Regions from separate parts of the Exiguobacterium sp. QJM3NY_9 genome, predicted to be linked through region 2. Evidence: riboswitches for the same ligand, from Rfam matches in the RefSeq annotation. Region 2 holds a riboswitch; the other holds the start of a gene.

Region 1 (12,258 bases), 130 kb from region 2:
AGTTCGATGACTTTTTCGACGTTTTCTTCCGATACTTCCTGGACGTCTTTCAAATCAAACTTCGGATTCGATTTTGACCACGAATCGACACCGACGAGTGGGACGTCGAGTGCCATGACGTTTCCGGCGAAACCGGCAAGGACGACGACGCGTTTCGGATCAGCCGGGACTTCGACGTCACCTTCTTCCGATTTATAGGTGATCGTTTCTTTTTTCGTATCAGAAGACGTATCTTCTGTTTTATCTGTATTGCCGCAGGCGGCGATGACAAGCGTTAAGAGTAATAAAATCGGTAAGAGTACTAGTTTCTTCATGTGGTTAATCTCCCTTGATTAAGTTGTAGGTGACACACATCGGCTTATTCGTCCGTGGATCACGACCGATTTCGGCATCGATGTGGAATACTTCTTTTAAGACGTCATGCGAAATGACTTCCTCGCACGTTCCGGCTTTGACGACTTCGCCTTCTTTCATCGCGATGATGTAGTCGGCAAAACGGGCGGCCTGATTTAAATCATGTAACACCATGACGATCGTCCGGCCTTCCGTCCGGTTGAGATGCTCGAGCAGCTCGAGGACTTCGAGCTGGTGGGCGAGATCAAGGTAAGTCGTCGGCTCATCGAGGAAGATGATATCCGTTTCCTGCGCCAGCGCCATCGCAATCCAGACGCGTTGCCGTTGACCACCGGACAAGGCGTCGACCGGACGGTGTTTGAATGCCGTCGTATCCGTTGCCTCTAACGCCCAGTCAATGATCTCGTAATCATGTTTCGTTAAGCGACCAAATCCTTTTTGATAAGGAAAACGACCGTATGAGACGAGCTCTGCGACCGTTAGACCGCTTGCACTTTCCGGTGTCTGAGGCAGGATCGCCATTTTCCGGGCAAGCAGCTTTGTACTTTCCTTCGCAATATCGAGACCGTCAAGCAGGGCACGACCAGACTGATGGGGGATGATTCGGGTCATCGCTTTCAATAAGGTCGATTTACCGCAACCATTCGCACCGATGATTGTCGTGATTTGCCGATCCGGAATCTGAACCGTCAAGTCTTTGACGATGGTACGATCTCCGTATCCGATACTGATTTCTTCTGTTGCTAGACGTACCATACGCAGAGGCTCCTTCTCGTTTAAAGCTATTTTCATTGATAATGATTATCACTATCGTCTCCCTAACCATACCAGTCTCATAAAAACGCTGTCAACATTTTTTCTTGTCTTCAAGAGATGTTCACGTTATCATTGGGAATGAGAATGATAATCAGTCGTAGTCGAGAGCGAGGAGTGAGTGGGATGGAACAGCAGGAATTGTTTGATGTAACGGTAATTGGTGGAGGCCCGGCCGGGTTATACTCGACTTTCTATAGCGGATTACGCGGGATGAAGACGAAAATCATTGAATACCAGGCAGAGCTTGGTGGCAAGATTCATGTTTATCCGGAGAAGATGATTTGGGATGTCGGGGGACAGCCACCCATTACCGGAGCGAAGCTGATCGAGCAACTCGTCGAACAAGGCTTAACGTTTAATCCGTCCGTGCACCTGAATGAAAAAATCATTTCAATCGCAAAAGACGTATTCGGAAACTTCGTCCTCGAAGCGGAGTCGGGAGAAATTCATTATTCGAAGACAGTCATCGTCGCTGTCGGTGGTGGGATACTCAATCCTCAAAAACTGAAGATTGAAGGGGCCGAACGGTACGAAGTGTCGAACTTGAACTATACCGTCAAATCGATTGAGCGGTTTAAAGATAAGACGGTCCTGATTTCAGGTGGCGGTAACTCAGCGATCGACTGGGCGAACGAGCTCGAACCGATTGCGAAAAAAGTTTACGTCACATATCGGAAAGACTGTTTCACAGGTCACGAGGCACAAGTCGACCAACTCGTCCGAAGCTCAGCCGTCTGTCTCCTCAACACGACGATTCATAAGTTGATCGCAAGCGACGATCACCACCGGATTGCGTCCGTCGAATTGATTGATTGTGCGACGGACGTGACAAACATCGTTGACGTCGATGAAGTCATCATCAACCATGGCTACGAACGGGAAGCAGAGTTGCTCGCGAACTCGGAACTCGACATCAAACAAGTCGACGACTTTTACATCGCCGGTAACGCGTCGAGCGAATCAAGTGTACCGGGATTGTATGCAGCAGGAGATATTTTGACGCATGACGGCAAGGTGAACTTGATTTCGGGGACATTCCAGGATGCGGCAAATGCCGTCAACCGGGCGAAGCAGTTCATTGAACCGGATGCTGCCAAAGTCGCGATGGTCTCATCCCACAATGAAGTTTTCAAAAAACGGAACCGTGAATTGATTCAAGAAATGGTCAACGAAAAGTAAAAAACACCTGTCTTAAAGATCGCCCCTCGTCACATGGACGTCGGTCGTCTTTAGAGCAGGTGTTTTTTTGTTTAAGGATTAATCTTCATCTTCATCTTCATGCTCGTCGTCCGAGTCATCATCTGAATCATCATCTTCGTCCTGACCTTGATCATCGTCTTGCTCGTCTTCTTCAACGTGACGGTGCTCTGATTTCGTTTCTTCGTGATCGAAGTACTCGAGTTCAATCTCCAACTCGTAAGAACCAGAGAGAGCGAATAAGCTGACGAGTTGTGCCCGTAATTCCTCTTCCGTCATCTTCGGATGTGACTCGATGAACTGAATCAATTGGCGGACACGGGTTTCATCGACCGTTGCGTCATTCGTTTTGACACGCAGCTGACTCTTCTTCTTTTTAAACTGGTATTTAATCTGACTTTGCGTCGTCTCTGTCGCGAGAGCAATCTTCATTTTTTTCAGCATATCTTCATAGTGGTGACCGGCCTTGTTGCGTTCTTTGCCATCGAGAATTCCATCACCATCAGAATCCCGTTTATATGGTTTTGTCCCAAGCTCGAGTTCGATGGCGTTAGTTAAGCCATCACGGTCCGTATCTTCATGTGCGTCGCTGATCTTATCGCGGTCGCTGTCTTTCTTCCGTGGATTGAGTTTGAGCTTATATTCGGTGTAGTTGCTTAAGCCGTCATGGTCCGTATCTTGCTGCGCAAGTTTTTTCCCTTTAAGCTTGTACTTCTTTTCCCAGCTGTCATGGATTCCGTTCTTGTTGCGGTCATGCTTCGATGTCTTACTCTTGGCATCGATTGAGCCGAGCGGCGTCAGCATCAAGGCACAAGCAAGACCGGCAGTAACGACATAATTGATTTTTTTCATGTGAACGTAGTCTCCTTTTGTGAACTTCGGTAACTGGCAAGCATAGCTTGAAGCGGTAGCCCCTATAGTTTTGCGTCACCACATTTCTGTGGGTTTGCCCGTTCGATTCCGGTGAAGAACCGTATATTCAGTATAAGTGATTTGTTTCTATGGATAGATAAGGGTTTTCGATAATGAGTCAGTAAAATATAAATTATTTGAAGTGAGATAATAAATATATTCTAAATCACTTTTTTTAATAAAAGTAACTATTTTTAAAATAATATTTAAATTAAATTAAACTATGTTGACTTTTTATTTAATATAATTCATATTTGGATTATATTAAATAGAAGTGGGGTCTAGTTTATGGGGAGTTTATCGATTGCGATTGGTGTTATTATTTTCATGGTTGGACAATTTTATTTATCTAGGAAAAATGGAAAGCTCGCGTGGGTATTACCGGTACTGATTGTACTCGCTGGGATATACACCTATTTCTATGGAGGCGTCTGGTCTGAGGACAAAAAATCTTTAATACAAATCGGTACAATGATTAGTACTTCGACGTTGATTGGTATTGGATTGGATGGGGAAAAAGCGCGTAAAAAACGTTTGAAGCAGGAAAAGGATCGACTCGAAGTGCAAGATTTGTAACGTAAAAATAGATAGAGGAGTACACTACAATGGACAGAAATGAAGTTCCTCCATGGGTATTGGCATTAGAACAAGAACATCTTGAATTCATACGGAAGTTTGTTTTAAATTCAGGATCGCTTAAAGATATGGCAGCTGCGTATCAAGTCTCGTATCCGACGGTTCGAACGAAGCTGAATCAACTCATTCAACGGATTGAGTCAGTACAGGAAGATGATGTCGAATTCGTTAACATGATTAAGAACCTTGTCATCGATGAGCGGATTAGTTTAGATGTCGCGAAAGTAATCATTGATAAGTATCGAATGGATAAATCTCATTAAAAGAAAACAAGCGCGTCTTCGAATAGCGAAGGCGCGCTTGTTGATGAAAATACTTACTTATTCTTTATCATTTTTTTTGTTTTGTTCCTTCTCAATCATCTTCTTCGCAGCCATCCGGAAGCGGAAAATCAGATAGAGACGGTAAAAGTCGATTGCTGCGAACAGCGTCAACAGAATCGTCCAAAAGTTAAAGACGGTTCCTGCCTCGATCGAGTTGCTGTACGCGAGGTACATGAAGAGAATACCGAACAGGGCATAAAATAATGCCATGAAGTTTGAGCCTTGGCGCATGAAAACACTACCTTTCGTAAGTTAAGTCATTGCATAGAGTGCGAGTACGACAATTCCGTTATTGAAAACGTGAATCGCAATCGGTGCTATGATGCGGCGCGTTTTGACGAAGACGAGTGAGAAAACAAAACTCATCGCGACATAAATCAAAAACTTGTTGTCTCCGTGGATGAACCCGAAGATAACACCACTGAGAACGAAGCTGAAGACGAAGTTCAGTTTTGTCGACAAGTTCCCGAACATAATGTGGCGGAATAAAAATTCTTCCATAATCGGTCCGAGTAAGACGACCATCAGCTGTAAAATCGGGATGACTTGGATTGCTTTCATGATGTCATCCGTATTTTGTGATTTCGCGACGTTTTCGAGTCCACCAGACATCCAGGCATCAAGCAGGTTGACGCTAATCAGTAAGGCGTAAAGCAACACGATTCCGATCCCGATCCACTTTAATGTGTCAATCGGATCCGTCTGATTGCCCTCTGCTTTCCACTTTTGCCAGTCAGGACGAAGACAGAAGAACGAGACGATGACGGCAACGGTAAAGCCAATCGCAAGCCACCAGCCGAGGACACCCGGAATTTGGCTTTTTGAGAGAAAGCTCGGGAATGTTGCCGGTACGAGCTGGACGATCAAATAAATCACAATCGGAATGATGTGACGGATTTGCCACTTATCAGCCATGTTGAACGGCAGATTGACGGAATTTTTCATCGGTCGGGACACAACTCCTTTGTATTGAAGGTACTGTCCCGATTGTAACAAACAAACCGGCCGGGCGCACGAATGGTGATGGTTCAAAGATGGCGATTTCGGGAAAACGGATAAGGGTTCAGGGTTGAATTTCGATTGAAAACCGTTTAAGATAAAAATATGTTAGCACTCCATTAAAGTGAGTGCTAAAAAACAGTCATTTTCAAGGAGGATGTTTCGCATGTTAAAACCACTTGGTGATCGCATCGTGATCGAAGTCGTTAAAAAAGAAGAAACAACACTCGGAGGAATCGTTCTTCCTGGGTCAGCGAAAGAAAAGCCACAAGAGGGTAAAGTCATCGCTGTCGGTACAGGCCGTGTGACAGAGCAGGGTGTACGTGTACCACTTGAAGTGAACGTCGGCGACCATGTCATCTACGCGCAGTACGCCGGGTCAGAAGTCAAAGTCGATGGCAATGAATACTTAATCTTACGCGAAAGCGATATTTTAGCAGTAGCACAATAATAAAAGGGGGATTTCAGTCATGGCAAAAGATATCTTATTCAGTGAAGAAGCACGCCGCGCGATGCTCCGCGGTGTCGACGCATTAGCAGACGCAGTCAAAGTGACGATCGGACCAAAAGGACGTAACGTCGTCCTCGAACGTAAATTCGGTTCACCACTCATCACGAACGATGGTGTGACGATCGCAAAAGAAATCGAACTTGAAGACCACTTTGAAAACATGGGTGCGAAGCTCGTCGCGGAAGTCGCGTCGAAAACGAACGAAATCGCAGGGGATGGTACGACAACAGCGACAGTCCTCGCACAAGCGATGATCCGTGAAGGACTCAAAAACGTCACAGCGGGTGCGAACCCGATGGTAATCCGTAAAGGAATCGAAAAAGCCGTCCGTCGTGCCGTCGAAGAGCTCCACGAAATCGCAAAACCGATCGAAGGTAAAGAAGCGATCGCACAAGTTGCGGCGATTTCTGCTGCTGACGAAGAAGTCGGTCAATTGATCGCAGAAGCAATGGAACGTGTCGGTCAGGACGGTGTCATCACGATCGAAGAATCACGCGGCTTCACGACAGAACTCGACGTCGTCGAAGGGATGCAGTTCGACCGTGGATATGCGTCACCATACATGATCACGGATTCCGACAAGATGGAAGCGGTGCTTGAGAACCCGTACATCTTAGTCACAGATAAAAAAATCTCGAACATCCAGGAAATCTTGCCGGTCCTTGAGCAAGTCGTCCAACAAAATAAACCGCTCTTAATTATCGCGGAAGACGTCGAAGGCGAAGCACTTGCGACACTCGTCGTCAACAAACTCCGTGGTACGTTCAACGCGGTTGCGGTGAAAGCACCGGGCTTCGGTGACCGCCGTAAAGCAATGCTCGAAGACATCTCGATCGTCACAGGGGCAGAATTGATCACAGAAGAGCTCGGTCTTGATTTGAAAGAAACACAAATCATGCAACTCGGCCGTGCGTCGAAAGTCGTCGTCTCAAAAGACAACACGACAATCGTCGAAGGACACGGACACAGTGATTCAATCGAAGCACGTGTCGGCGCAATCCGTGCGCAAATCGAAGAAACATCAAGCGACTTCGATCGTGAAAAACTGCAAGAGCGTCTCGCGAAACTTGCTGGCGGCGTAGCTGTCGTCAAAGTCGGGGCAGCAACCGAAACGGAACTGAAAGAACGCAAGCTCCGGATTGAAGATGCACTCAACGCGACACGTGCAGCCGTCGAAGAAGGAATCGTTGCCGGTGGGGGAACAGCCTTCATCCACGTGACGAAAGCCGTCGAATCGATTCTTGCCGTCTCAACAGGCGACGAAGCGACAGGCGTCAACATCGTTCTCCGTGCGCTCGAAGCACCACTCCGTCAAATCGCGGAAAACGCCGGTCAAGAAGGTTCAGTCATCGTCGAGCGTCTTAAACATGAAGCACAAGGCATGGGCTACAACGCCGCGACAGACGAGTACGTCGACATGATTGAAGCGGGAATCGTCGACCCGGCGAAAGTGACGCGTTCAGCACTTCAAAACGCAGCGTCTGTTTCAGCGATGTTCTTAACGACGGAAGCCGTCATCGCCGATAAACCGGAACCAGCCGGATCTGCTCCTGCAATGCCTGATATGGGCGGCATGGGTGGAATGGGCGGAATGATGTAATATAAGCATTCAACCCGTTGATTGGTAGAATTAGATCGAAGGATTGCTATTCTACTTTTGATTTTTGGGAAGACCCTTTGTAAGTTCACTGAACTTATAGAGGGTCTCTTTTTTGTTTCGTTAATATAGAATTTTATTGAGAACTGCTTTAAATATCAGGGTTTCAATTGAATTGTATGCGTCTACTTCTGATGGTTTTGGGGATTAGAGTAAATTTTTTTGTTGAAATATAATCTGGGAGCAGGAAAATTATATAATTAGAAACCGGATAAACAAAGAATCTATAAAGGAGAAGAAAAATGAAAAATAAAATTCATATCATGGGAGCTTCGGGATCTGGAACGTCAACACTGGGTAAAGCTTTAGCAGAAGTTCTTCCCCACAAAATTTTTGATACAGATGATTACTTTTGGATATCTAAATTTACCGAACAACGACCTATACCTGACAGAATAGAAATGCTAAAGAATGATTTATCACAATCCGAACAGTGGATTTTATCGGGAGCCACGGTAAACTGGGGAGATTATTTCAAGTCTTATTTCGATCTCGTTATTTTCTTGTGGGTTCCATCGGAAATTAGACTCGAAAGATTGCAGAAGCGAGAAATCGAAAGATATGGGAAAGAAGTATTACCGGATGGGGATAAGCATGAACAATCGCAAATTTTTTTGGAGTGGGCTTCACTATATGATCATGCTGGTCCAGAAGTTAGAAGCAAAGTTCTGCATGAGCAGTGGATGAATGAATTATCTTGCCCGATATTAAGAATTGAAGGTGATTACTCGGTTGAAGAATGTGTGGCGATGGTTAAGGGGTACTTGAGTAAGTCATATTAAAATTAACTCTAAATTGAGAAGAAACTTTCGATATTTAACTGAAGAATTAACTTGGAAAATACATAGTGAAGGGTGAAATTAATGAATCAATCTAAAAAAATCGTGATTCGGCCTTTAAAAAATCAATTTATAACTATCATCAACGACACAAATGAATCGTTCCCGATCATCGGCAAAATTCTCCCGAGTTTTTCGAACGGTCTTTGGTCATATGAAGAACAGTTATACGATGCTCCATCAGAAATCCGTTTCCCGGATGACAAACTGGATTGGTCTACTTATATCGACAGTAGTGAAAAAATTGTTTTGTTAGCTTTTCATGAGAACGAATGCATTGGAAAGATCCGTCTCTTCAAAGACTGGAATCGTTTTGCCTACATTGAAAATATCGCTGTCCGAAGCAGTTTTCGGAAAAGTGGCGTCGGCCATTTGTTGCTTGAAGCAGCTGAAACCTGGGCGAAGGAACAGTCGTTAATCGGACTGTCGCTTGAAGCACAAAACGATAATCTGATTGCCTGCCGTTTTTACGTCAAAGAAGGATTTGTTCTTGGCGGGGTAGATACGCTGAAGCAGTCTGCTAATCCGGAAATCGATATCACGTTGTACTGGTATAAACTTTTTTAAACGGTCCGGACGCACACTCATACGAATAGAACAGAGGGAGCCGGAATTAACATTCGGCTCCCTCTGTTCGTTTAGCAGAAATCATTTGAATCACGCGACTCCTACAGGAAAGCGCGTGAAGAAAAAGTGATTTCTTAATTCGTTTATTGTTCCAAGCCGTTCTTCTCAATGATGGCGTCCGACAAGCGCAAATCCTTCCGGACGTCCACTTGTTTTTTACATAAATCAAGGTCGACTTTGCTTGTCGTCGAGACGTCATAACAGACACCGTTGCCGGCTTTTTTCGTTAAGTCCGCTTCATAATAATAGTTTTGATACCGGAACGAGCCGTCGCGGAACGCCGTCACGTTCGGTTCATCATCGACGAGCGAGTTGCCCATCATGTAGGATGACTCGAGGTTGAGCAAGTCGACGATCGTCGGAGCAATATCGATTTGTCCGCCGTTTTCTTTGATGATCTTTCCGTCCTGTTGATTCGGTTTCTTGATGAACAGCGGGACTTGGCGATCGAGTTCGAACAGGTCGACCGGGTTGTCGATTCCGGCTTTCTCCCGCAGTTCGCTGCCTTCGTTCGTCAAGCCGCTGTCGTGGTCGCCGTAAAAGATTACGAGCGCGTCATCCCACATGTTTTTCGCTTTCAATTCATCAATCATCAGTCCGACACCTTGATCGACATAATGAACGGTCTGGTAATACCGTTTCAGCATCGGATCGTCGTACCCTGTTAAGTCGAGTTCGCGTTCGTCTTTTGGAATCTCATACGGCGTATGACTCGTCAAGGCGACGAGGAACGAGAAGAACGGCTCTTGTAGCGTCTCCATATGTTCGATCGATTTCGTCAAAAACTGTTTATCATTTAATGCCATTCCGATTTCTTTGTTGTCGGGGTAGTCTTTGTTGCTGAAAAAGTGATTGAATCCGAGGTTGTCGTAAACTTTGTCCCGGTTCCAAAACCCTTTGTCGTAGGCATGCATTGCGGCTGTGTCATAGCCGCTGTCTTTTAACAGTTGCGGTAAGGCGCCGAACTCATTGTCCGGGAAACGGGTGTAGACCGAGCCCGACTTCAACGGGTACAGCGATGTATTCGTAATGAATTCCGCATCCGACGTCCGTCCTTCGTGCGTTTGGTGATAAAACGACTCGAAGTAGAGCGACTCCTGTTTGAGTTCGTTTAAGTGCGGCGTCAGCTCCTGCCCGTTAATCGTCTGTCCGATGACGGACCCTTGGAAGGATTCCAACTGGACCATGATGATGTTCGGTGTGTTGACAGCACCAGCCGTTTCATCCGGTGCGGATTGTTCGAGCCGTCGCCGCTCCGCTTCCGTCAATGATTCGTCCGGACTGATGGCCCGCGTGATTCCACGGGCGAGATCGACACCGTGATATCCCCAAAACCCGAGCTGGTAGTAGTCACGCATGTCGGAAATCGACTGGTCGAGCCGCTGCTCCTGTTTGACGACGGCATAGGTGAGCGGTGCTGCGAACAGCACGATGCCGGCGAGAAAAGCGGCAACCGCCGAACGACGTTGTTGTCGCTTCGCAATGTCAAACCGTTTCTTCCGTAAGAAGATTAAAACGAGTCCGAAGATGATGCTATCTGCGAACAGGAAAAAGTCGGTCGGGACGATCAGTGCCATAAAACCACTGCCGACATCACTCATTTGAAGCATTTGTGACATCAGGGAAACGGACAGTAAATCGTCAAAGTAGCGGTAATACCAAAGATCTGAGACTAACAGGAAACTATGTAGCACTAACAGACCAAGCCAAATCCACCGCCGTTTCTTCCACTGGATGAGCAGCGTCCAGCTCGATAACAGCAACATCCCGGCGAGATTCAACAGGACGAGCTTAAATGAAACTTCTGTGTTCGTATAAAAGCTAAAGAGTGAAAATTTTAGCATGCCTAACAGTAAATAAAATGCATAACCGAATCCGATCATCAAAGCCAACCTCCTTGTCTGTATCATCGTTGTCTAATGATATGTACCCTAAAGTCGAGGCTTGAGAACGTCAGAATGTGCTAAGCCTAGAGAAGATGTAAAAGGAACAGTGTCATTTATTTTTCTTTAATTTGGAAAACATTTGCACGAATGTGCATTGTGGTGTACATTTGTGCAAAAGGGGGTGCATAATGAGCGATCCACAAGAAATAAACGTGCTGTACCGGGTAGCACGTATGTATTACGAACAGGATATGACGCAAAGTGAAATCGCAAAAGAGTTAAGTGTTAACCGAACGAGCATCAGTCGGATGTTGAAAAAAATTCGTGAACAGGGAATCGTCCAGATTCGAATCAATTATGATGCCTTTCGTGATGTCGCAGTCGCAGAAAAACTAAAAGCACGCTATAACTTGAAGGAAGTCATTCTCGTACCAACGAAACGAGCGGAGTCAAAGCCGCATAGATTGATGGCGATGGGACAGGCCTGTGCGAGTTATTTGAACGAAATCATCAATGAACAGGATGTCGTTGGCTTTTCTTGGGGCAGCTCGTTAGCCGCCGTCGCGGAAGCATGGCATCCGACAAAAGGACTCGACATTACATGTGTACCGTTAATTGGGGGACCGGACGGAAAACTAGCCAGTCGCTATTATGCAAATACGATTGTCTATGAAGTGGCACGAAAAACAAACGGTCAGTCCAAGCTGATCGATTTTCCGGCAATCGTCCAGACATCGGATTTAAAAACAGCGCTGACGGATTCAGGACATTTTCGTGAAGTCGAAGGGTTATGGGGTCAATTACAGGTTGCGGTCGTCGGAATCGGCTCACCGTTGATCAATGACGGTCCGAACTGGCTTGGGTTTTACGGGGAACGGCTCGACCGGTCGATGCAAGACGGACAAGTCGTCGGAGATATTTGCTCGAACTTTTTTGACGCGTCAGGGAAACTCGTCGAAACCGAGCTGACGGGGCGGACGATTTCAATTGATTTGGCACAATTGAAGCAAGCAAACTATGCGATTGGAGTCGCTGAATCGACAGCGAAAGTGAGTGCAATCCGGGCAGCGTTGACGGCAGGATACCTGAACGTCCTCGTCACGACGGAAGAGACGGCATACGAATTGTTGGCAGAATGAGTACGGATTATAAGGGAGCGATTGAAGATGGAACAAGTGAATTGGGGAATCGTTGGACCAGGCGGCATCGCAGCGGAATTTGCCGCAGCAATCAAAGAAGTGAATGGACGGATATTCGGCGTGTGGGGAAGAAATACGGACAAAACGAACCGATTTGCTGAACAGTTCGGGATTGAGCAGGTGTATGCCGATACGGAGACGATGTTCCAGGACGGGCGAATTGATGTCGTCTATATCGCGACACCACATAGCGTCCACTATTCGTATATCGTCGATGCCTTAAACGCCGGAAAACATGTGTTATGTGAAAAGGCAATCACGATGAACAGTACGCAACTTCAAGAAGTGATTCAGCTTGCGCA
Region 2 (12,258 bases):
TCCCCAAGCATGACCTTGCTGAAAGTGACGACTAGGATGGTCTTTTTTTCTGCAAAGCGGACAATGAATGTCATGTATATCGGGAATAACAGAAAATACGTGCAGTCCTTCATCGGACGACATTTGGATTTGAAAAAGGGATGGAAGCGGAAGAATTAATTTGATAAACTGTCAGGACAAGGCGAAACCCCAATCGTGATTTGTTTAGACAACAATTACGATACCATGGTGTTCGCTTTTTTCTATGTTCGATATAAAAGCTGATGGATTTTATATGTCAACCACACCTTATCGTGCCGGAACAGGATCATCACCGCAATCACATCAAGAACCAGTTCTGTTTTATGGGCCGCTTTGGTCTGCAAAAAAAATGGATCATCTGATCAAGAGTTACGCTATCTTTAAACAGTCCGGTCACACGACGAAGCTTGTCTTGTACGGGATGGATGAACAGGGACAAATCGCGATGATGAAAGAACTGATAAAAGAGGCCGGCTTACAGGACAATGTCGAGATTCGAGCTTTACGGCGAACCCGGCGGAAGTTTTTAGTGAATCGAAATCGTCGATGTTGACAAGTGAATTCGAGGGGCTCGGTTTGACAGTCATGAAGAGTATCAAAGTAGGCTGTCCCGTCATCTCATATAACGTCAAATACGGTCCTCGCGAGATCATTCGCACGGCGAAAACGGTTACCTTGTACTAGTAAACGACAGGACGCATTTTCGCAAGCAATGGTCCAGCTCTTCGGGACCTCCAGACAAACGAGATACTTTATCTTGAGACAGTCGTCCTTGAACTACCTCCACCTACGCTTCGCTTAGAGGTGGAGGATTCCTGAGTGATCCGACCTAACGGTCGAAAATTGATCAGGCTAACCCCGTCGTCCCGACGGTTGAAGAAGCTAGGATGCGTTCAGCTTCTTGTTTGAGGTTCAGTCCTGCGTTCACATCCCGGTCGTGGTGGATGCCGCAACTCGGGCATGTCCATTCACGCAAGCCAAGATGTTTCACGTCTTTGTGTTGATGTCCGCAACGGGAGCACAGTTGACTAGAGGCGAAGGTCTTGCCGACTTTCACGACGGTCTTCCCGTACCATTCCGCCTTGTATCCGAGCATGCGGAAGAACTCCGACCAACTGACCTCGGAGATGGACTTGCTCAACTTGCGATTCTTCTGCATGTTCTTCACCTGCAAGGTCTCGATCCCGATGACGTCGTGGTTTTTGACGATCTCGGTCGATCCCTTGTGCAGGAAATCGGTTCGCTTGTTCGCGATCTTCTCGTGGATGCGGGCGACCTTCCGCTTCTACTTCTGATAGTTCTTCGCCTCGGAAAGTTTTACTTTTTTGTCCAAGGCCAACCGTTGACGACGAGAAAGCTTGCGTTGCTCGCGCGCCAGCTTTTTCTCAAGCGAACGGAAGTAACGGTCGTTCTTGTATACCGTGCCGTCCGACAGGATGGCGAAGTTCTTGAGTCCGACATCGACGCCGACGGATGAGCCCGTCTGCGGCATTTCGTTGCTATCCTGCTCGACGAGCAGGGAGACGAAGTATTTTCCTGAAGCGTTACGCCGTATGGTCGCGTTCAAGATGCGTCCGACGACCTGCCTCGAGTTGGCGAAACGCACCCATTGCAACTTCGGGAGTTCTAACTTGCTCCCGATTATAGAGGCTTCGGGAAGTTGAGATTTCCTTTGAATATTGGTCTTATACGATTGGACCGGGTTCCGCTTCGACTTGAAGTGGGGTCGTTCGTTCTGCTTCTTGAAGAAGCGGTCAAAGGCATCAGCAAGATGTTTGACGCTCGTTTGAACAGACGTGCTATCGACTTCTTTCAACCAGTCGAACTCCTGCTTCAACAACGGGAGTTCTTTCGAGCAAGACCCGTAGGACAGCCTTTTCCCTGTCGCTTTATACATCTCATCCCACTTCGCTAAGAAGTGGTTGAAGACGAAGTGTGAACAACCAATGGTCTTCGCGATCAGGATTTCCTGCTCTTTTGTCGGATAGATTCTGAATTTGTAGGCCTTGTGTGTCAACATGATGTTCACCTCCTTACAAAGGATATACCCGCAAGAGAGGGTGGCGATTCATCTCCCACTTTCACTCGGGCTTCACCCGGATCGTTTAGAAGTGGGCGTATTCTCGCCTGATTTTGGTAAATAAGGTCGTCTACTCTAAGAACTGCAAAGCTAAATCAATCACGTAACGTAAAAGAGGATGGGGAAACATGAAAAAAATCACAAAAGCAATCATTCCGGCAGCTGGACTCGGAACACGTTTTTTACCGGCAACAAAAGCAATGCCAAAAGAGATGTTACCAATCTTAGATAAGCCGACGATTCAGTACATCGTCGAGGAAGCCGCAAAAGCTGGCATCGAAGATATCATTATCGTGACCGGGAAACATAAACGGGCAATCGAAGATCATTTTGACAACCAAAAAGAACTCGAAATCACGCTCGAGCAATCCGGCAAATTTGATTTGCTTGAGAAAGTCCAGTTCTCGACAAATCTTGCGAACATTTTCTATGTCCGTCAAAAAGAGCAAAAAGGTCTCGGACATGCAATTTTGACGGCAAAACAATTTATCGGCAATGAACCGTTTGCGGTCCTGCTCGGTGACGACATCGTTGAATCGGATACACCGGCAATTAAACAATTGATGGATGTATACGAACAAACGGAAAAATCCGTTATCGGCGTGCAGGAGGTCCGTACGCAGGATACCCACCGCTACGGCATCATCGATCCGAACAAAAAAGACGGTCGGATTTATGAAGTCAACCAGTTCGTCGAGAAACCGGCCCCGGGAACAGCCCCTTCGAATCTCGCAATCATGGGCCGTTACGTTCTGACACCGGATATCTTTGATTATTTGGCGGATCAAGAAGAAGGCGCTGGCGGCGAAATTCAATTGACGGACGCAATCGAACGATTGAATGCGGACAGCCAGGTCTATGCGTATGACTTCGAAGGAAGCCGCTATGACGTCGGAGAGAAGCTTGGCTTCGTCAAGACAACGATTGAGTATGCCCTCAAAGACGCTGAGATGCGTGACGAACTGAGAGCGTTTATTAAGACGCTTGATATGTAAATAAGTAGGCGGTCTTCGTAAAAGCCTGTATTAAAAAATCCTGAACCGTGGAAAGTAATCCGCGATTTGAGATTTTTTTTGAAAGAGGACGGTTTGTCAAATTAAGTGCAACATTTCTTCCGTGCACCGCACTTCTCTTTTCGCTTCAATTCTCGTGAAATCATAGAAGGTTGACGCCCCAGGCGTCCTGCAATCTTTCGGACAGAGAAACCTAGCTCGAGATACGTCTCTATTTTTGACTCTTTCTGATGTATTAAGATGAATATAGCTCATAACGAATCCTCCGTTGAATTTTATGTGGTAACTCTATTCTACACGAGGCCGTTATGGGTTTTTTTGTGTTTTCAGCTAGGTGTTGCACTTAATATTACAATTCATCTTTCACATAACGTTGGTCGGCATGGATAGCGCTGTAGTGTGAGTTCCGTCTCAATTCTCGTGAAACCGTAGAAGGTTTATGCCCAAGGCATCCAGCAATCTTTCGGATGGGGAAACTTAACTCGAGATACGTCTCTATTTTGACTCTTTCTGATGCGGTAAGGTGAACATAGCTCATAACGAATCCTCCGTTAAATGTGGTGTGGTAGCTTTATTCTACACGAGGTCGTTATGGTTTTTTTGTGTTTTCTCCTAGGTGTTGCACTTAATATTAGAATACGTCTTTCAAATAAAATATATACTGATTTTTAGTTAACTTAGACTGGTTTAAAAAGAGACAGTATACAAAAAAATATCCTGTTTCTTTTGCACCCACAAGGAAAGGCGAAAGAGAAAAAGGATGCAATTATTCTTAAAAAATCTGCTCGGCGAGCCGAACCTGACTGCGGCCTGTTTTGGTCTCGAAGCGTTGAATTCGGTACGAGTTACTCGTGACGAGACCGGACGAAGCGGACTCGTATTGAAGCGGAGCGAGCTTACTGAGTGCGTTGTTGGAGACGTCGGTCGACAGCCAATCGATAGCGACGACTTCTCCCTGGCGTAAAGTAAAATAATAAGCATTATAAAACAAATATGTGTTGACCGAATCGGATGCTGTCCGGGCAGGCGCTCCGTAAAGGCGCAATAGTTCAGCTTCTTTTACTCCAAAAAGTGTCGTCACGTCACTCGTAAAGGAGACGTTCAGATGATCTTTGACCCATGCGAGTAGTGTTTCGTCAGCAATCGGATCGGTTTTCAGTTGCACAAATGTCTCTTTTGTTGAAACATACCCGTTGAGTTCCTCTGTCACGTCAATCTGGGTGAGGTTTTTGTTCGTTTGCAGAATCAGATAACCATCACCAAAATCCGCTTCGTATAGCGGATCCGTTAAGGAACGGTCCTTATAGATCGTAGTGCTACGCTGCTTAATGTACAGCACACCGAATTCTTCCACATTCTCCGTACCGTACGTTTCCTCTTGTTCAAAGGCAGCAGGTGTTTCCGGCGTCGCGATTGTTTTCAATGATGTACCCGGTGAGCTATAGTGGAAGTAAAGATACGTGGCACCCGCTCCGAGTAAGAAACAAGACATCAGCAATGCTAGCCACCGCCACGGAAGGACGAGACGGGAGACAGGTAAACGAATCTCGAAGTGACTCCGGCGTTTTGGTGTGTTGGCTCGTCTGGGGTAGGCGAGGACCGAAATCTCTTCTTCTTTTTCTTCTGTGCCGCTTTCTTCAAGAATCGGTCGGGCGACAAGCATGCCGTAAAAGTCAGCCAGGCTCTCATGATGCGTTCCGGCAAGAAAAGCTTCCCAGTCCTCGGATGTTGCATGGTCCTGCTTAAATGAGACGAGCGGTGGAAATCCCGTCAGACGAATCATTGTCTCCGTCAAGGATTCAGTCGTCGCAAGGCTGGAACGGATTCTTTCGTGCAGCCGGCTGATCTGTTCTTCCGAGTGTGAAGTATAAAATTGGAGTGCTTTTAATGTACGGTGCATGAATCGTTCCCCCTCTCTAGTCCGTATCGTCTTACATTATAATCAAAAAAACGAGACAATGCCTTAGTCTTCACCAAAAAATACATACATGAAAGTGAGGGATGGTATTATGGTCGACATTCATTGCCACTTGTTGCCGCTCGTCGATGACGGTCCTTCAAGTATTGAACAATCCTTGCTGCTGGCACGGCAAGCGACGGCGGAAGGAATACGACATCTGATTGCGACGCCGCATCTGTCTCCGCCGAATTTTCATACGACACCGGCTCAAGTCGGTTTGATTGTGGCGGAATTCAACGTACTGCTTCAGCAACGGGATATTCCGTTGACTGTCTATACCGGTCACGAGATTCTGTTTAATGAAGACATAATACACGACATCGACAATGTTATGTTTCAGACACTTGCGAGTTCTCAATACGTGTTGATTGATGTGCCGGACGACGACTCACTCGAGTTGTCAGATTGGATCGAGGCGATGATCCGCGAAGGATACCGTCCGATTTTGTCTAATGTCGAACAGAAAAAGACATTGCGGGAACAGCCGAATCGCTTAGCGGACTGGATTAAAGCCGGAGCATTCGCGCAAGTCTCCTGTGCGGGTATTACCGGTGATTACGGAAAAGACGTCCGCCAATTTGCGCTCGCGCTACTGAAAAATGGATACGCCCAGCTTGTCGCTTCCGATGCCCATCATACGACACGGCGACCGTTCCGCTGGAAAAGCTGCCAGCAACAACTCCTGAATGAGCTGAATGAATCAAGCGTAACCAATCTGTATTACAATGCAGAATGTGTTCTACTCAATCGCCCGCTCGCGATCATCCCGCTGCGACCGCTGAATAAAAACTGGAAAGGACAGTGGGCGTAAGACGAACGGGGCACAAGGATTCAAACGAATCGAAGCGGGGGATTTCTCTAGTACATCATCTAGAGGAGGCATTTCGAATGGTCCACTACAACTATTTGGAACAGGATTTACTGAAGCATACGATATACAGTCCGCGCACGATCAAAGTATACCGCAGTGATTTGACCTGTTCCATCGAGTAATCGAAGAAGCTGTAAGCCTATTTGGACGACATGATCAGCCGCTGCCAGCCCGGCGGCGATGTGAAGGTATCATGCTTTGACGGCTCTCGGAAATGAACTAATCCGGGGGACGGCTGCAGAAAAATTCGATGAGAACGTATGGGCAATTGTGCATCAGCACGTACTGTAACGCACCCATCATTAAGACGATTTGTTGTATTGCTCACCCGACCTAGCGTCTATTTTTTCATTAATCAGTCAAACGGGCTCCGCTTTATGGAGACCCGTTTCGGATTGTAGCAGGGGAAAAATTTATCCTCTCTGCAATCGATATAGAATGCAAGAAAATTATACAATCTCAAAACTGAAGCTCGTCAGTGATTTTGCTCTATCTGACGATGAGACACGTCACGTCGCTCTCCTGCCTAATTAGCATACAATTGTTTTTTTAGCAGATGAATCAATTGAAGGAAGGCTGACTGGTTACGACTTGGATAAAAAGGTCGTGACATTCACCCGTGGTCCATAACAATTTGGTGAACTCCTCACATCGAATCAATACACATGATTGTACGTTTTTCCGAGAAATCACGCCGGCAGGAATTTTGTCGTTGCAGGTGATACACAGGAAGTTCGTGTGTATGACGAGAAAAATGGATTTAGATCAGCTGCATCCACGCCTTCAAAACGTCTGCGCAGGCAGGCGTTTTGAAGGCGTGGATGATCGGTCAGGCACATACATAGCTTGATCAAAAGGAGGATTTCACTGTCAGACCGATTGCATTGACGAATCAGGGCAAAGCTATTCTGCTCGACGTCTGGAAACATATTAATCTATATGCAGGACGTATTGTTATCGAGCGGATAGAATCGATAAGACACATACTTCTATTGGATTGTGAAAAAGGAGACACTGCAGGTGTCTTTCGACCGATTTAAGGGGAAGAACGTTACTACTCACTCCGAAGTCAGCTGGTCGACGACTTCTAAGACGGTCCAAATCCAAAAAAAAGGAATTTTGTATGGAGTGAAGCCAGGCAGTTATACACTAGCAACTTACGAAGGACAGACGGTAACGCTGAAAGCGAACGTGAAACAAGTCCCGCTCTCAAATATATCGAACTTCAGATTGGTTTAAACGTCACTGGGCCAGTATCGAGGAAACTGAGACTTTTGAAGGAGTGTATGCGTTCTCGACTCCGTATAATCAGATCAAAGGGTCAAGTAGTTTGGCTAATTCTGATGGTATGTTTCACGGTTCTTTAATTAAAGGTATGCTCTATTACAGTACGGTTACCATGAAACATCCAAAATCTAATCAACTTGGACTCGTTTTTTCTCGATTCCTGCTCTGTCTGAGTATTAGTTACAACAAAGTAAAATTCTGCATACGTTTGAAAAAATAAAAAATGGTCAAATGGTGAAACTGCCGACTATACGGTGGAATATGCAAATAAATAGATTGCCCGTTAAGGCATCAAGCGTCAATATGAATATCAGGTCGGCGAAAGTTCAATCATAATTTATGATGATCGATCCGATATCGCATGTCTCATCTCCATTTCACTCTAAAAAAACGATGCTGACTCAAAAGTGAGGATATCTCTAGATTGAACTGAACGAAGGGAGAAAGATTTCCGGAGTAAATTTGGAAATCTTCCTCCCTATTTCCTTTAATCTTGGAGCGACTTATGAGTCAGCCCCATTTTTTTGTGTTACAACAGATGGCTTACAATCCGGACAAGATTCCGACCGGAACGTTTTGCCTGATACAACGCTTTGTCAGATAACTCCATCGAGTGTTGGACGGGGATGTCCTGTTTTCCGGACGACAGACCGATCGATGTCGTGATATGTATCGAGGAGCCGTCGAGCAGACGGAACGTGTGTTGTTCAACTTCAGAGCGAATCCGTTCTGCGATCTGCCACACCTGTTTAATCGGCAGGTCCGTCAGAAGGACGGAGAACTCTTCGCCTCCCATGCGGGCGACAATGTCCGCCTGACGGGCATTCTGTTCGAGAATCATCGAAAATTGTTCGAGCACGGCATCGCCGTTTAAATGACCGTACCGATCGTTGACCTGTTTGAACTGATCGAGGTCCAATGTCAGCAGATGATAGACGGTCGCTTGCTTCGCCACACGTTCCGCCTGAAGTTCCCAAGCATAGCGATTTGGTAACCCGGTCAATGTATCGCGTTCTGCCAAATGCTGATAGGAGGTCAGGCGGACTAGACGTCCTTGGCGCTCACTCATCAAATAGAAAAAAGAGAGCGTCGTGAAAAGAACCGGTAAGAGCGTTTGGTGAAGTAAATCTGTGAGTGACGTATGCATACTTCCATCCAGGGACCGCAACATCGCAAGAAGGACCAGTAGACCAAACCCGTTTAACGTCAGGAAATGTGTGAGGAGAGAGTGCTGAATCCGTCCCCGCACTTGAAACAAATCATAAAAAATCACAGCAATCAATGGAAGAAATGAAAAGGGATGGGCGATAGCAATTAAATACGCAGACACAAAAGAGACGGCGATATAAGTCGGAACACGTGCTCCAGCGAATAAGAGTAAGACAAACGGCATATAAGCAAGCGGTTGAAGTGCACTCGGTCCGTAATCCAGTAAAAGAACACTGATTCCGCCAAATAAGATCCCAAGTCCGGCATCACGCGAAGTGTTCGAGTGACAGGTACTTCCGTAATATATTTTCATGAGCGCGTAGATGGACGTGAAAATAGTGCAGAAAATCATAAATGATGTATAAAACATACTGTTGTCATCCAATCTATATAAATACTTTCTTAAAATATATAGTTAAATTTTATATTTGTAAAATATTGTATATATTCATTTAATTTACTAGTTTTATTGGAAATGAGAAGAGCACAGAATCTCCTGAACTTCTCAGGAAAACCTGTGCTCTTTTTAAAGTTTATTCATTTCATACTCGGAAATAATGGAATTTAATGTGGAAATATGCAATTATGTTACAAGTAGGTTAAAATTTATTATAATCAAGATCGACGTTTGATTTCAAATGTATGAACCCATTCTTTTTCGCGTACTGCGCACTTTTCGCACCTTGCTTAGAAGAAATCGTCAATGTCTTGATGTCTTCTTCTTCGTTCAACTCCTGAAGATCTGCCATCCGGTCTTTTGACCATTGGTCTTTTGCGACCGTCGAGTAGTTGAAGCTTTCCCACATGATGCCATCGATGTACGGGTACGTATGGTATTTTAATGTCCCGAAGCCCCAGTTTTGAATCAATGAGAGGTCCGCATGTTTCGTCTTGACGCTCTTTAAGAAGTTCGTCATCGCGACTTGCTGCTGCTCAAGAATCTTTGGTTGGTCGGCATGTTCGTTGTCGATGTCGCCGACTGTATCCAAGAAGACACCGTCGAGTCCTTTATTGACGACCTGCTTTTCGACTTCTTGCATGAGGACCGCTTGGTAATGCTTCGAGTTGATGTCCATTAAGTATGAATCCCACTCCGCGTAGTGAACACGTTGTCCATCACGGTGGAAGAAATCTGATTCCTTTAATTGCGCCATCAAGTCTGTGTTCCAGTTGTCGGCTTCCATCGTGTTGATGTAGCCGTAGACTTTCGTGCCGTACTTTTGAATTTCTGCGATTTGTTTCGCTGAATAAAAGACCGGTTCGATGATCATGACATCGTACTTTTGCATCTTCTTGATTTTTGATTTCGTCGGTGCATCGTAGTAGACCTTATACGAGCTGACGGAATCGAGTGGATTCGTTGATTGAGCTTTGCCCGTGATTGGTGTCATCAGTAACACTCCTAAAAAAAGAATGCACAAAAAAGACGTCACGCGTTTGAGTGAGATAATACCCATGGTTAGTAGCCTCCTGATTTTTTATCAGAGAGCGGCTGCGGCATTGCAGACTGGCGATCGGTATCCGAAGATCGACGACCCATGTCTTTGCGCCCTTACTTTTCAGTAAGTTTGCCCTTCTCGATATTTAGTTGTAATTGCCTGTTTGACTAAATCTTACCACTGCTAACAAAAATGTAAATAACTATTTTAAGGAGAGTGTGCCATGATTTACACACAGCATAGAAATACAGTCAAATGGATAGAAATGCTAGCTAGTATTTTACTTATCGGTTTCTTTGACTATATGTTTAGCCTTTCGGTCTCGAATTGGGCAATTGATCCGTTAATCTTTTATATTTTATTGTTCGCCCTCCGCTATGGTCTGCTCGGGGCGTTCGTCAGTTTCACGATGACGATGCTGTACCACCTGTTTTTCTTGTCGGTCGAAGGATCAGACATTCTCTTATTTTTATACGACCGGACGGAACTGAGCTGGATCATCTTCCACTTCCTCGTCGCGATGGTCTGCGGGATTTTCAGTACCTCGTTCCAGGAACGCTACTTATCGCTACGGCTCCGCCACGAAGAAGTCGTCGAAGAAAACAACCACTTGCTCGAGACGGTCGAAAAGCTCCGGCTGTCGCAGTCGACGATGCAAAAGAAGGTCCTCGACTCGGATCATACGTTAACGAAAATCTACCAAGTCGGACTCGAGCTCGACCAAACGGCGGCCGACATCGTCCGCGATCGCCTCGTCGATGTCTTGAAACGTTCGTTCAAGGCAGAGAATCTTGCCATCTATCACGTCGATGCGTCAAAACGGACGTTACGACTCCACGTCCGGTTCGGTGAGAAAGAGGTCTTGCCGCAAACACTATTCATCGATCCGTCGACCGGCATCTATCAACGGATGTTCAAGACGAATGCGATCTCAATCCGGACGATGGACGAGACGGACGTCCCGTTGCTGATCGCACCGATCCGCTACGACGGGAAGATTCAGGAAGTTGTCGTCATTCAGGCGATCGACTTCAACCGCCTGACGAGTTACGAGATGAACATCATGCAGTTGATTCTCGACTGGACCGGGACACGAATCGAAAAAGCGTTGACGATGGAATGGAATGCGTCGCGTGGTGATTTGATTGAAGGAACACGGATTTATCAAATCGAGCCATTCAATAAGAAGGTTGCACTCCAACAACACCGGGCCGACCATTACGATCAACCGTACAGTACGGTCGTCTTGCCGGTCGAACAGGTCCAGCTGTCGTTGATTGAAATGGAATTAATCTTACGCCAGTCGATGCGGGAAATCGACATCATCGGCTATGACGAGACGAATCAAATGCTCCACTTCCTCTTACCGGGAACACCGCAAGAGAACGCTGAAGGATTCAAACAACGGATTAAAGAGTTGTTCGCACGAAAAGGAGGGAATCTTGGATGATGATGTTCTTCGTCCTGTTATTTTTCCTGATTCATGCCGTCATCGTCTTTCTCGTCACGAAACTCATCACGGTACGGATGGCCCCGGCACAGCGTGGTCTCGTCAAATGGATCGCCCTGATTTGTTATTTCGTCCCGTTACTCGGTGAACTGTTCGGTCTCGTCAGTTGGCTGATCGCAAGACGATACGCGTCAGACAAGACGTTGCTCGACTACGATGACTACATCGAGTTCGACGTCGTCAACCTGGAAGGACTGCAACAACAGGCTGCTGACAACATCGACTTGGTGCCGATGGGCGAAGCGATGGCGATGGACGCGAAGGAACGGAAACAATCGATCGTCCGCTTGACGACGACATCGATTGCCGACTCCGGGAAGTACCTCCAGTTCGGGCTCGACCATGCCGACTCGGAGACGGTCCACTACGCGGCGACGGTCCGCAATACGTTATATGACCGGTACGAAGCGACGATTAAAAGTCGCGAGGAACAACTTAATCCGGGGCATGTCACGACGTATTACCACTTGATTGACGCCTTCGAAGCCTTCATCGAAAGTGGACTGCTTGATGACAGCATGCAAAAACGGATCTTTGATCGGTTCGGATCGTATTTACAAGACATGCGGATCCAGTATCCGGCGGACGCGACGTGCTTGAAGGCGTGTGGCAAGCTCGCACTCGCAAAAGGCGACGTCGCGGACGGACTCGGCTACTATGAACGCTTGATCATGCACTACCCGGAGCAAGCGGACGGCTACATGCTGGCGATCGAATATCACTTCACGAGAGGGGACTGGACGAAGCTGGCCCCACTCGTGACACAACTAAAAACACACGTCGCACCGGACGACATTCCGGACGACAAATGCTACATTTTGGACCGGCTGGAAGGAGTGGAACTATGAAAAAATCAATCACGACCTAC

What was found. A riboswitch is a leader RNA that binds a small molecule or an ion and turns the genes downstream of it on or off. The one in region 2 is predicted to bind cyclic di-GMP.
Region 1: linked by a shared signal. The riboswitch ahead of AC0VYQ_RS14050 (hypothetical protein) and the one ahead of AC0VYQ_RS13390 (glycoside hydrolase family 191 protein) in region 2 are both predicted to bind cyclic di-GMP.

The regions. Positions count from the first base shown of each region.
Region 1 is NZ_CM149679.1:2,760,722-2,772,979, reverse strand. Features, by position in the region: gene AC0VYQ_RS14065 (iron-hydroxamate ABC transporter substrate-binding protein) at 1-314, opposite strand, end outside; gene AC0VYQ_RS14060 (ABC transporter ATP-binding protein) at 319-1,110, opposite strand; gene AC0VYQ_RS14055 (NAD(P)/FAD-dependent oxidoreductase) at 1,294-2,349, shown strand; gene AC0VYQ_RS14050 (hypothetical protein) at 2,428-3,219, opposite strand; cyclic di-GMP riboswitch class I at 3,245-3,328, opposite strand; gene AC0VYQ_RS14045 (hypothetical protein) at 3,568-3,855, shown strand; gene AC0VYQ_RS14040 (DUF2089 family protein) at 3,885-4,178, shown strand; gene AC0VYQ_RS14035 (DUF4305 domain-containing protein) at 4,236-4,469, opposite strand; gene AC0VYQ_RS14030 (CPBP family intramembrane glutamic endopeptidase) at 4,491-5,183, opposite strand; gene groES (co-chaperone GroES) at 5,404-5,688, shown strand; gene groL (chaperonin GroEL) at 5,708-7,348, shown strand; gene AC0VYQ_RS14015 (ATP-binding protein) at 7,648-8,187, shown strand; gene AC0VYQ_RS14010 (GNAT family N-acetyltransferase) at 8,269-8,811, shown strand; gene AC0VYQ_RS14005 (LTA synthase family protein) at 8,955-10,754, opposite strand; gene AC0VYQ_RS14000 (sugar-binding transcriptional regulator) at 10,946-11,896, shown strand; gene AC0VYQ_RS13995 (Gfo/Idh/MocA family protein) at 11,924-12,258, shown strand, end outside.
Region 2 is NZ_CM149679.1:2,633,408-2,645,665, reverse strand. Features, by position in the region: gene AC0VYQ_RS13435 (glycosyltransferase) at 275-574, shown strand; gene AC0VYQ_RS13430 (glycosyltransferase) at 568-705, shown strand; partial or broken gene tnpB (IS200/IS605 family element RNA-guided endonuclease TnpB) at 869-2,041, opposite strand; gene galU (UTP--glucose-1-phosphate uridylyltransferase GalU) at 2,230-3,096, shown strand; partial or broken gene AC0VYQ_RS13415 (helix-turn-helix domain-containing protein) at 3,213-3,369, opposite strand; partial or broken gene AC0VYQ_RS13410 (helix-turn-helix domain-containing protein) at 3,482-3,652, opposite strand; gene AC0VYQ_RS13405 (hypothetical protein) at 3,887-5,014, opposite strand; gene AC0VYQ_RS13400 (tyrosine-protein phosphatase) at 5,124-5,885, shown strand; gene AC0VYQ_RS13395 (GGDEF domain-containing protein) at 7,762-8,811, opposite strand; gene AC0VYQ_RS13390 (glycoside hydrolase family 191 protein) at 9,041-9,832, opposite strand; cyclic di-GMP riboswitch class I at 9,940-10,024, opposite strand; gene AC0VYQ_RS13385 (hypothetical protein) at 10,104-11,330, shown strand; gene AC0VYQ_RS13380 (hypothetical protein) at 11,327-12,238, shown strand; gene AC0VYQ_RS13375 (DUF2194 domain-containing protein) at 12,235-12,258, shown strand, end outside.